DNA from 3 places in the Oceanisphaera sp. W20_SRM_FM3 genome. Region 2 is predicted to be linked to each of the others. Evidence: riboswitches for the same ligand, from Rfam matches in the RefSeq annotation. Region 2 holds a riboswitch; each other region holds the start of a gene.

Region 1 (3,278 bases), on a different contig from region 2:
AAGAACAAATGTGATGCTTGTCAAATTTTGGACGAACAGCGCCGAGCGCCCGGCGCCAAGCACCAAGCTAATAGACAAACCCACAGCAAAACTTATTTTTGCCACGTAACTCGCGCCAAAACGGTGCCCTACGGGAGCGCGTTTTTTGTAGGAGAACATTTATTCTCGTATTACGTTGTAAGCGTAAATTTTTTAAATATTTCCGGCTGCGCCGAAATGCGAGAGCAAGCGTTCGCCTACAAAGGCATAAAAAAAGCCCCAAACCATAGGTTCGGGGCTTATTATTTCGCTAGGCGCTAGGCGCTAGGCGCTAGGCGCTAGGCGCTAGGCGTTAAGTTACTTAACCATCCAGCTGATGGTTTCACCGGCACGAATGGGCACCAACTCTTCGCCGCCTAACGGCAAAGTGGTAGGCACAGACCAGGTCTCTTTAACCAAGGTAATAGTGTCGGCGTTGCGTGGCAGACCGTAGAAGTCGGGGCCGTTATGGCTGGTAAAGGCTTCTAACTTATCCAAGGCACCTGCTTCTTCAAATACTTCCGTATACAGCTCAACGGCGGCATGGGAGGTATAGGCGCCAGCACAGCCACAGGCGGTTTCTTTGTTTTTCTTAAAGTGCGGCGCCGAGTCGGTACCCATAAAAAACTTCTTGTTGCCACTGGTGGCGGCTTTCACTAAGGCTTGCTGATGGGTGTTGCGCTTTAAGATGGGCAAGCAATAGTAGTGCGGACGAATGCCACCCACCAGCATGTGGTTACGGTTAAACATTAAGTGATGGGTGGTAATGGTGGCGGCTACATTGTCGCCGGCTTGCTCCACAAACTTCACCGCGTGCTCGGTGGTGATGTGCTCAAGCACGATTTTTAAGTTGGGGAAGTCGCGCACTACGTTTGGCAAGATAGTTTCGAGGAAGACTTTTTCACGGTCGAAAATATCGACACTGGCATCGGTCACTTCACCGTGCACCAGTAACAAGATGCCGGTTTCTTGCATCACCTCCAACACAGCGTAAATATTCTTAACATCGGTTACGCCAGAGTCGGAGTTAGTGGTGGCACCGGCTGGATACAACTTACAGGCTACGATTTTACCGCAGTCCTTGGCGCGACGGATCTCTTGCGGATCCGTTTTATCGGTCAGGTACAAGCTCATCAAAGGCTCAAACTGGCTGCCTGATGGGCGCACTGCCAATATTCTGTCGTAATAGGCCAGCGCCAATTCGGTAGTGGTGGCAGGCGGCAACAGATTAGGCATTACCAGTGCGCGGCCTAAATAACGGCTGGCGTCGGCGACCGTATCTGTAAGTAGTGCGCCATCGCGCAGGTGTAAATGCCAATCGTCGGGGCGAGTAATGGTCAGGCTAGTAACTTGTGAGCTCATCAAAGGTGTTCTCCATTGCATCCAGACCGCCATTATCTACTGCCGAGCTGTTTTAACCAAATCGAAGATAGCCATAAGCGATAAGCTGGAAGCCAGAAGAAAAATCAAAACATAAACAATACAGAGCCAGATTAAAGAGATATATGGTTAGACGGCAGAAAGCGGAGTGTGTTCTTTAGCTGACCGCTTATAGCTTCCGGCTTTCAGCTCCCCGCAGGGGTATGCTATGGTCTAGCTCGTGACACGGGGTGTCGGGCAGCACATCTGCTCGGCTGAGATAACACCCGTCGAACCTGATCCAGTTCATACTGGCGAAGGGATGTCAGCCATTCGGCTCACGGCAACGCTGCCCATCTGCCTTCGCCTCTGACTTTTTAGAGGTAGTAAAGCCATGCAACAGAATCCTATTTCACCAACCGCATTCGCATTCGATCAACAGTTAGTATTAGTGACCGGCGGTGCCCGCGGCTTGGGCGAGCATTTAGTGCGCGCCTTCTTGCGTGAAGGTGCCAAGGTGGTAATCAACTATTTAAACAGTGCCGAGGCCGCTCAACAGTTGGCCTCAGATTACCCTGCCCAAGCGCTAGCCATACAAGCTGACGTGACCGATGCCGAGGCGGTAAAGTATTTGTTCGCTCAAGCAAAAGCTCACTTTGGTCAGCCCATCACTACCGTTATTAACAACGCCTTGCCGGCATTCTCGTTTAACGGTGATGCCCGTGAAAATGCCGACCAATTAAGCTGGAGCAACGTGCAGCAGCAGTTTGAAGGTGTGGTTAAGGGGGCATTAAACACCACACAAGCCGCCTTGGCTGGTATGCGTGAAGCGGGCTTTGGTCGCATCGTCAACGTGGGCACCAACTTATTCCAAAACCCAGTAGTGCCGTACCATGACTATACGGCTGCTAAAGCTGCGCTGTTATCGTTGACCCGCACCCTTTCTCAAGATTTAGGTCCCGATCAGATCACGGTCAATATGGTATCTGGCGGCTTGTTGCGCACCACAGATGCGTCGGCGGCCACCCCAGAAGCCGTGTTTGATTATATTGCCGCCGCCACGCCGCTGCGCCGCGTGACTACGCCCGCTGAATTTGCCGATGCCACCTTGTTTTTTGCCTCACCTTGGTCACGCTCGGTCACCGGCCAAAACTTGGTGGTAGATGGCGGCTTGGTGAAAAACTAATGGCAGATAAAAACACTCAACGCATGATGCACCTGAACGTATTTTTATTTGGTTGTGGCCACCATAAAGGCGCATGGCGTCATCCTAAATCGTCGGTGGAGCGTTTAGGCGACATCAGTTTTTTCGAAGAATTGGCGCAAACCGCCGAGCGCGGCAAGTTAGATGCGGTATTTTTTGCCGACGGTCAGTCTGCGGGCAACGTATCCGACGGCAGTTGGTGGTTTTTAGAGCCCTTAACGGCCTTGGCCGCCATGAGCCGTGCCACGAATAAAATCGGCCTGATCAGCACGGTTTCCAGCACTTTTTACACGCCGTTTCACGCGGCGCGTTATCTGGCGTCACTGGATCATATCTCCAAAGGTCGCATGGGTTGGAACCTAGTGACGTCTATGTTTGATGCAGAAGCGCGCAACCACAACTACGAGTCCATGCCGATGCATGCGGAGCGCTATCGTCGCGCTGAGGAATTTGCCGATGCGGTACTTAAGTTATGGGATTCGTGGGCGGCGGATGCGCTGACCTTTGACCGTTTCGGCGATTATGCGGACCCCACGAAAGTGAATGCCATTAACCATAAGGGGGAGTTCTTCTTAGTCGATGGTCCACTTAACGTGCCGCGCCCACTGCAAGGGCATCCGGTTATGTTTCAAGCTGGTGCCTCTGAACAAGGGCGAGAGTTAGCGGCGCGCCGCGCCGAAGGCATTTATGCGGTGGC
Region 2 (3,278 bases):
GAGGTAAAGCTGGTTAGCTCCCAAAACACAAACATGGCAATCAAGTTGCTGGATAATACTAAGCCCAGCATGGCCGCCATAAAGGCCAACAGATACATCAATAGTTTGTGTATATCTTTATGACCATGCAGATAACGGCCCGCATAAATAAAGATAAAAGTACCAATACCCGTGATCAACAAGGCAAACATTAAGCTCAGGCCGTCAACCATAAAACTGAGGTTAATATCTAGGCTCGGGATCCAAGCGTATTGATAATAGAGGGCTTCGCCGCCCGTCACGGCTGACCAAAACGTTAAAAAATAGCCAAACAATGCCGCCGGTAGTACCGACAAGCACCAACCAATCTTCGCGCCCATAACGCGGGATAGTTGTGGCACCAAAAAGGCTAAAACAAAGCCCAATAAAATGGCAACAAGCATAGGAAAAACGTCTCCTTTCCTTGCCCGTTCAGGCAATAGAATAAACGAAAAATAGAGGGAGAAATGGCACTGTGCGGGGGCTATAGTTAGGAATGATTTCGCTTATTTATCGATTAACTTCTCGAAAAGTTAATCTAGCTTATCAAACAGTTAATCGATTATTTTTATATTATTATTTTCGAAGATACTACAAGTCGACCTTGTAAAACGCAAGCAAGGTACCGTTTTTAGCACGCCAGATGTAAAAAACGCGAACTGGATCAAAGCCCTGAAGGCAGCAGTAAGCGGTCAGCTTGAAGCCGGAAGCCTACGACCGAGAAAGAGCCAAAGCTATTTTTGCAACGAAATCCACTAAGCCCGCAAAAAACGAACATGAGATCGAAAATGATTAAGATTTAAAATGGGTAAGATTGCTGTCCCACATGCGCTCGGATTTGGCTCTTACTATCAATAATGTCTTTCAGACCTAATCACTATAATTTCGTGCTTATCGTAAACAAAGAGTGCGGATTTCGTTGCAGATATATCTTTAATTACTTAGCGCCTTAAAGAAGTGCTCTACTGGGCCGCGGCCGTGGCCGATTCGCACTCGGCTGCCGGCCAAAATTGCCTGATCAATATAGTGCTTAGCCCGCGCTACCGCTTCTTCTAGGCTAAAGCCTTGACCTAAATAACTGGCCAAGGCCGCCGACAAGGTACAGCCAGTGCCATGGGTATTTGACGTCATAATACGCGGCGTATCGAAGTAGCGTATTTGATCATCAACCAACAGCCAGTCTGGGCTACGCGCTTCTTGTTGCAAGAAGCCGCCTTTGATCAGTACCGCCTTGCAATCTAACTGCTGTAACCCAGCAAATAAGGCTTCTACGTCCGACAAGTGCCGAGGAATGGCCACACCTAATAAAGCTGCGGCTTCCGGTAAGTTTGGCGTGATCACATCCGCCAACGGCAGCAACTCTTCACGTAAACAATTTACCGCATCTTCCGCCAGCAACATGTCGCCATTGGCGGTGACCATGACCGGATCTACCACTAAATGGGCAGGCTGATAACGACGCAGCGCCGCCACCACAGTGCGAATGGTTTCACTGTCGCCCAACATGCCGACTTTAACCGAAGTAATGGCGAGATCACTAAATACCGCATCTAATTGCGCTTGGATCATGGTCTGCGGCGTAGGATGTACGGCGGTCACGCCTTGGGTATTTTGCGCAGTCAGTGCCGTGATCACGGAGCAAGCATAACCGCCGGTGGCAGAAATGGCTTTAATGTCCGCTTGAATACCAGCACCACCGCAGCTGTCGGAGCCGGCTATGGTGAGGACGATGGGCTTTTGGTGCTGAGGTTGCTGATTCTGTTCTGCATTAGCAGATAACTGAGTGGACATTTATTAAGCTCCTTCGGGCGAAGGACCTGCAGGTAAATAGGTATTTACCTGTTAGTTTCCTACGCCAGTATTAACTGGATCAGGTACAGCGGGTCCGGTATCTACCGTCTCAGCCTGCTTAAGGCTCCCCGACTAACAAATCCGATAATAGCGAGCTAACTCTTGAAAGGAAAGCTGTCAGCTGTAAGCCGTCAGCGATCAGTTATAAATCACCCATAAAAAAACCGCATCTCTCAATCCGGTTTTTCTTTAACTTACAGTTTACAGTTTACGACTTAAAGCGATGTCTAATGCGCTTGATTCCAGTTATCGCCCTCACCGGCTTCCACCAGTAATGGCACATCGATCTTGGCGGCATGCTGCATTAAATCGCAGATTTTCAGCTTAAATTCTTCGACCTTGTCTTCGCGAATTTCAAACACCAATTCATCGTGCACTTGCATCAGCATGCGCACTTCACCGTCTACTTGATCCTTTAACCAAGCGGCGACCTTAATCATGGCCTTCTTGATGATATCTGCGGCGGTTCCCTGCATAGGCGCGTTGATGGCTGCACGTTCGGCACCTTTGCGGCGCGCGCCATTTTTGGCGTTAATCTCAGGAAGATACAAACGACGACCAAATAAGGTCTCCACGTAGCCTTTTTCGGCGGCCTGCGCGCGGGTGTCTTCCATGTATTTCAATACACCAGGATAGCGCTCAAAATAGATGTCCATATAAGTCTGTGACTCGTGGCGCGCTATGCCTAACTGGCGCGATAGACCAAAGGCGCTCATGCCGTAGATCAAGCCAAAGTTAATGGCCTTGGCACGACGACGCTGCTCTGTGGTCACACTGTCCAACGCCACGCCAAACACCTCGGCGGCGGTGGCTTTGTGCACATCTAACCCTTTAGAGAAGGCGTCGAGCAGGCCTTTATCTTTGGAAAGATGCGCCATGATGCGCAGTTCAATTTGCGAGTAATCCGCCGCCACCAATTTATAACCGGGCTCGGCGATAAAAGCTTGGCGAATGCGCCGCCCTTCTGGAGTGCGGATCGGGATATTTTGTAAGTTAGGATCCGAGGATGACAAGCGACCCGTGGCCGCATTGGCTTGATGATAAGAGGTGTGAATGCGGCCACTGTGTTGATTCACCATCAGCGGCAACTTGTCGGTATAAGTAGATTTGAGCTTACTTAAACCACGATATTCCATCAGTAATTTAGGCAGTGGATAATCCAGCGCCAGCTCTTGCAACACTTCTTCGGCCGTTGAAGGCGCACCTTTAGGCGTCTTCTTCAGAATGGGCAGAGCCAGCTTGGTAAATAAGATTTCACCCAACTGCTTCGGCGAGCTTAAGTTAAAGGGCTCGCCAGCTAACTCATGAGCTTGTAACTCTAACTCTTTAAGGCGTTTGGCAATTTCATCGCTTTGAATGGCCAGCAGCTTGCTGTCTATCTTCACGCCCGTGTATTCCATTTCGGCCAA
Region 3 (3,278 bases), on a different contig from region 2:
ATACGGAGACTAAACGTGTTTCGACTATCCCTTTTAAATACTGCGATTACTGATTTACTGCAAACAGCTATTACTGCTACTTATATGTCTTTTGTTCTAGGCTCGCTCGTTCCTGCGAAGGAGTGGTCACTATGGAAATAATGCAGGCTTTCATAAGCTGGTTAACTGCCGTTGAGTGGAGATATGTGCTGGGCCAACAACCTTTAGAAGTTATTGCGACTCTGGCCGGTGTGTTTGGCTTAATATTACTAGCCAAAGAAAAACGCAGCGGTTGGTTACTGGGCATGGTGTGGTCGAGTATTTCTGCTTATTTGGCTTTTTTTAGCTGGAGTTTGCTATCAGACGCCATCATGTACTTGGTATATATCCCCATTCAAATCTACTGCTGGCGAGCTTGGATATGCAGTAAAGATCCCAACACCAATCTGGTATTAGTACCCAGTTGGCTATCGCGTCCGCGCCAATATCTACTCGGCGCAAGCGTCATCTTGTGCATAGCGGTATGGGCGGTGATAGTTTCTACCTTAGCGAGCCAATTTAGCTGGATCCCCGAACCATCCATGTTAGTGCGAGATTCAGCAAGCACAGTGCTGAACTTTTTTGCTCAGTTTTTAATGGCAAGAAAACGCATGGAAAACTGGGTAATCTGGGTGTTGGTCAATGTGCTGGGTATTCATATTTATCTCGCTAAAGGCTCGCCTATTTATGCCTTGCAATACGGTTTGTTTTTACTGTTAGGTCTGTATGGATGGTGGCAATGGCATAAGCATCGTCGGCAAGCCGAGTTCGACTCTCGGCTTAGCTCTTCGAGCAATTCAACGCTCGCGGCTCAAACTGCATAAGCCATTTTTACCACTATTAAGGACCAGATTTTATGATATTTGAAACTCAAATACTGGGTAAAGATGACACCCAGCTGCGCCACGCCTTGCGTAATTTTGTGTTGCAGGATACCGAATATAAAAAACCGTATTTACAGGCTAACTTTGCCAAGATCCAAGAGGGCTATTCTTACTGGGGCCAAACGGACAGCACTAATCAAGACTACCGAGATATGCTGCACTCGTTTGTTATCTCAGAGTTTCACCCTCCGGCGGACTTCCCAAAAGAATTTCACGGCTTTTTTTCTGAGCAATGGGATGAACTGCAAACAGCGGTACGCAATAGCGAACTGGCATTGATTGAGCAGCTTAATATACCCGGGCTTGCTGAGCTTTATCACAGCTCGTTAGGCCATATGGTGTCTTGTAATTACTATCCACCGGTAATGAATGCACCGATTACGGCGATCGATAACACCCGCCTAATGCGCCACATTGATGTATCTTTGTTTTCCACCTTCGTGTTCGGCCTTGATAGCGGATTTTCCTACCTTAATCAGCAAGGAGAACTGGTGGCGCTGGGCAAGCAGACTAAGATTATTTCTTTCCCCGGATATTTATTGGAGGTGCTCACCGAAGGCAAGATTAAGGCGCTGCAACATCAGGTGGACTTACCTGAAAATCGCCAGCAAGAGCGCTTTTCATTTGCGTTTTTCTCTATTCCTAAGCCTGATAGCCAATTGCAGATGGGCAACATTAACCTCAGTTCCGAGCAATATCTCAAGCAGTATTTATCACTGTATTTTGATTAACGAACGCCGAATCAACAGTCATAAAGGCCGTGCTCTAAAAATCGCGGTTTTTTGTTAAGGTCACGAGGCAGACGAGCGGCCGCTTTGTGTATAAGTGTCGACATTTATGCCTAAATAGGTATAATTGTGCGCGACTTATAACCATAAGTCATATCCTAAGGGGTGGCAGGAAGTTACTGCCTGAGATGCGCTTGACGCAAACCCTTTGAACCTGATCCGGCTAATACCGGCGTAGGAATAGGAAGCTGCAACGCTCTGCTCTCCCCTGTCTGCTCTCCTGCCTGCCCTTGTAGTTACCCGGTTTTCGTATCTTTTAATGCGGAGACTTGAAGTGCCCCAATTACCTTTTGCACCCTCAGCTTTATCTTCAGCCCTAGCCTTAGGCCTAATAACGGCTTTACCTGCCCAAGCAGATAACAGCGCAGCTGGCGTTTATACCCTAGAAACCACCACAGTCACCTCCAGCTTTCGCGATGACAGCCTGCAAGAAACCGCCGCCAGCGTAAGCGTGATTGATGAGGCTGAAATCAACAAGCCCGGTAACACGCACCTCTCAGACGTATTGGCCCAAGCGCCTAACGTGAACTTAAGCGCCGGTGCCTCGCGCGGTAAGTATTACCAAATTCGTGGTGTGGGCGAGCGCAGCCAGTTTATTGGCGCGGTTAACCCGTCGGTGGGCGTGTTGGTCGATGGTATCGACATGAGCTCTGCCACCTTAGGCGCCACCCTGCTAGATGCCAAGCAAGTAGAAGTGTTGCGTGGCCCACAAAGTAGTTTATATGGCGCAAATGCCTTGGCGGGCCTGATCAACATCAGCGCCAATGAGCCCACCGACACCCTAGAAGGTAACGTTGAGCTAACGGCCGCCCAGTACAATACCCAAAACTTGAGTGCCGCCGTGGGCGGGCCCATGAGCGATAAAGTGTCATACCGCTTTGCCGCCCAGCGCAATACCAGCGATGGCTTTACTAAAAACGATTACTTAAAGCGCGATGACACCAACAACATAGATGAAACCCTGCTGCGCACTAAATTCCATATCGCCGCCAGCGAAGACTTGGACATTGATCTCTCCGCCTTTTACGCCAACCTAGATAACGGTTATGACGCCTTCTCTCTCGATAATACTCGCCACACGCTGTCTGACCAGCCGGGCCATGATCGCCAAGAAACAGTGGCTTTGTCGGGCAAGACCAGCTGGTATGGCAACAGTAAATTTATTCAAGAAACCGCCATCAGCGTTAATCAGAGCAATCTAGAGTACGGCTTCGACGAAGACTGGCTCAATCCCGCAATTAGCGGTTACGACTCCTTCGATAACTATCAAAGGGATGAAAAAGGCGCCACCGTTGATGTGCGCTTTATTTCCACCGAAGAGTCTCGCTTGTTTAACGACAGCACCGACTGGACCGGCGGCCTGTATTACTTTAATCGCAGCTCAGACTTAACGCGCGAACGCACAGGAAAAGACACCTTTACCAGTGAATATGAAGCGAATCGTTATGCGGGTTATGGCGAGCTCTCCACCGGCTTAACCGATAAACTTACTTGGATAAACGGTTTGCGCTTAGAAGAAGACCATACCCTGTATAGCGATAACGACGGTAACCGAGCCAAGCCCAGCGAACTCTTATGGGGTGGGCGC

Evidence for each region. A riboswitch is a leader RNA that binds a small molecule or an ion and turns the genes downstream of it on or off. The one in region 2 is predicted to bind thiamine pyrophosphate.
Region 1: it holds a riboswitch for thiamine pyrophosphate, as region 2 does, so the genes downstream of both, ACEN2G_RS12475 (3-oxoacyl-ACP reductase) here and thiD (bifunctional hydroxymethylpyrimidine kinase/phosphomethylpyrimidine kinase) in region 2, are expected to answer to the same signal.
Region 3: it holds a riboswitch for thiamine pyrophosphate, as region 2 does, so the genes downstream of both, ACEN2G_RS11650 (TonB-dependent receptor) here and thiD (bifunctional hydroxymethylpyrimidine kinase/phosphomethylpyrimidine kinase) in region 2, are expected to answer to the same signal.

Annotation. Positions count from the first base shown of each region.
Region 1 is NZ_JBGQOP010000027.1:757-4,034, reverse strand. Features, by position in the region: gene pyrC (dihydroorotase) at 337-1,380, opposite strand; TPP riboswitch at 1,615-1,717, shown strand; gene ACEN2G_RS12475 (3-oxoacyl-ACP reductase) at 1,772-2,563, shown strand; gene ACEN2G_RS12470 (LLM class flavin-dependent oxidoreductase) at 2,563-3,278, shown strand, end outside.
Region 2 is NZ_JBGQOP010000005.1:2,009-5,286, reverse strand. Features, by position in the region: gene ACEN2G_RS04100 (putative monovalent cation/H+ antiporter subunit A) at 1-422, opposite strand, end outside; gene thiD (bifunctional hydroxymethylpyrimidine kinase/phosphomethylpyrimidine kinase) at 952-1,809, opposite strand; TPP riboswitch at 1,849-1,950, opposite strand; gene polA (DNA polymerase I) at 2,097-3,278, opposite strand, start outside.
Region 3 is NZ_JBGQOP010000023.1:11,982-15,259, reverse strand. Features, by position in the region: gene pnuC (nicotinamide riboside transporter PnuC) at 132-842, shown strand; gene ACEN2G_RS11655 (2OG-Fe(II) oxygenase family protein) at 875-1,633, shown strand; TPP riboswitch at 1,782-1,888, shown strand; gene ACEN2G_RS11650 (TonB-dependent receptor) at 1,965-3,278, shown strand, end outside.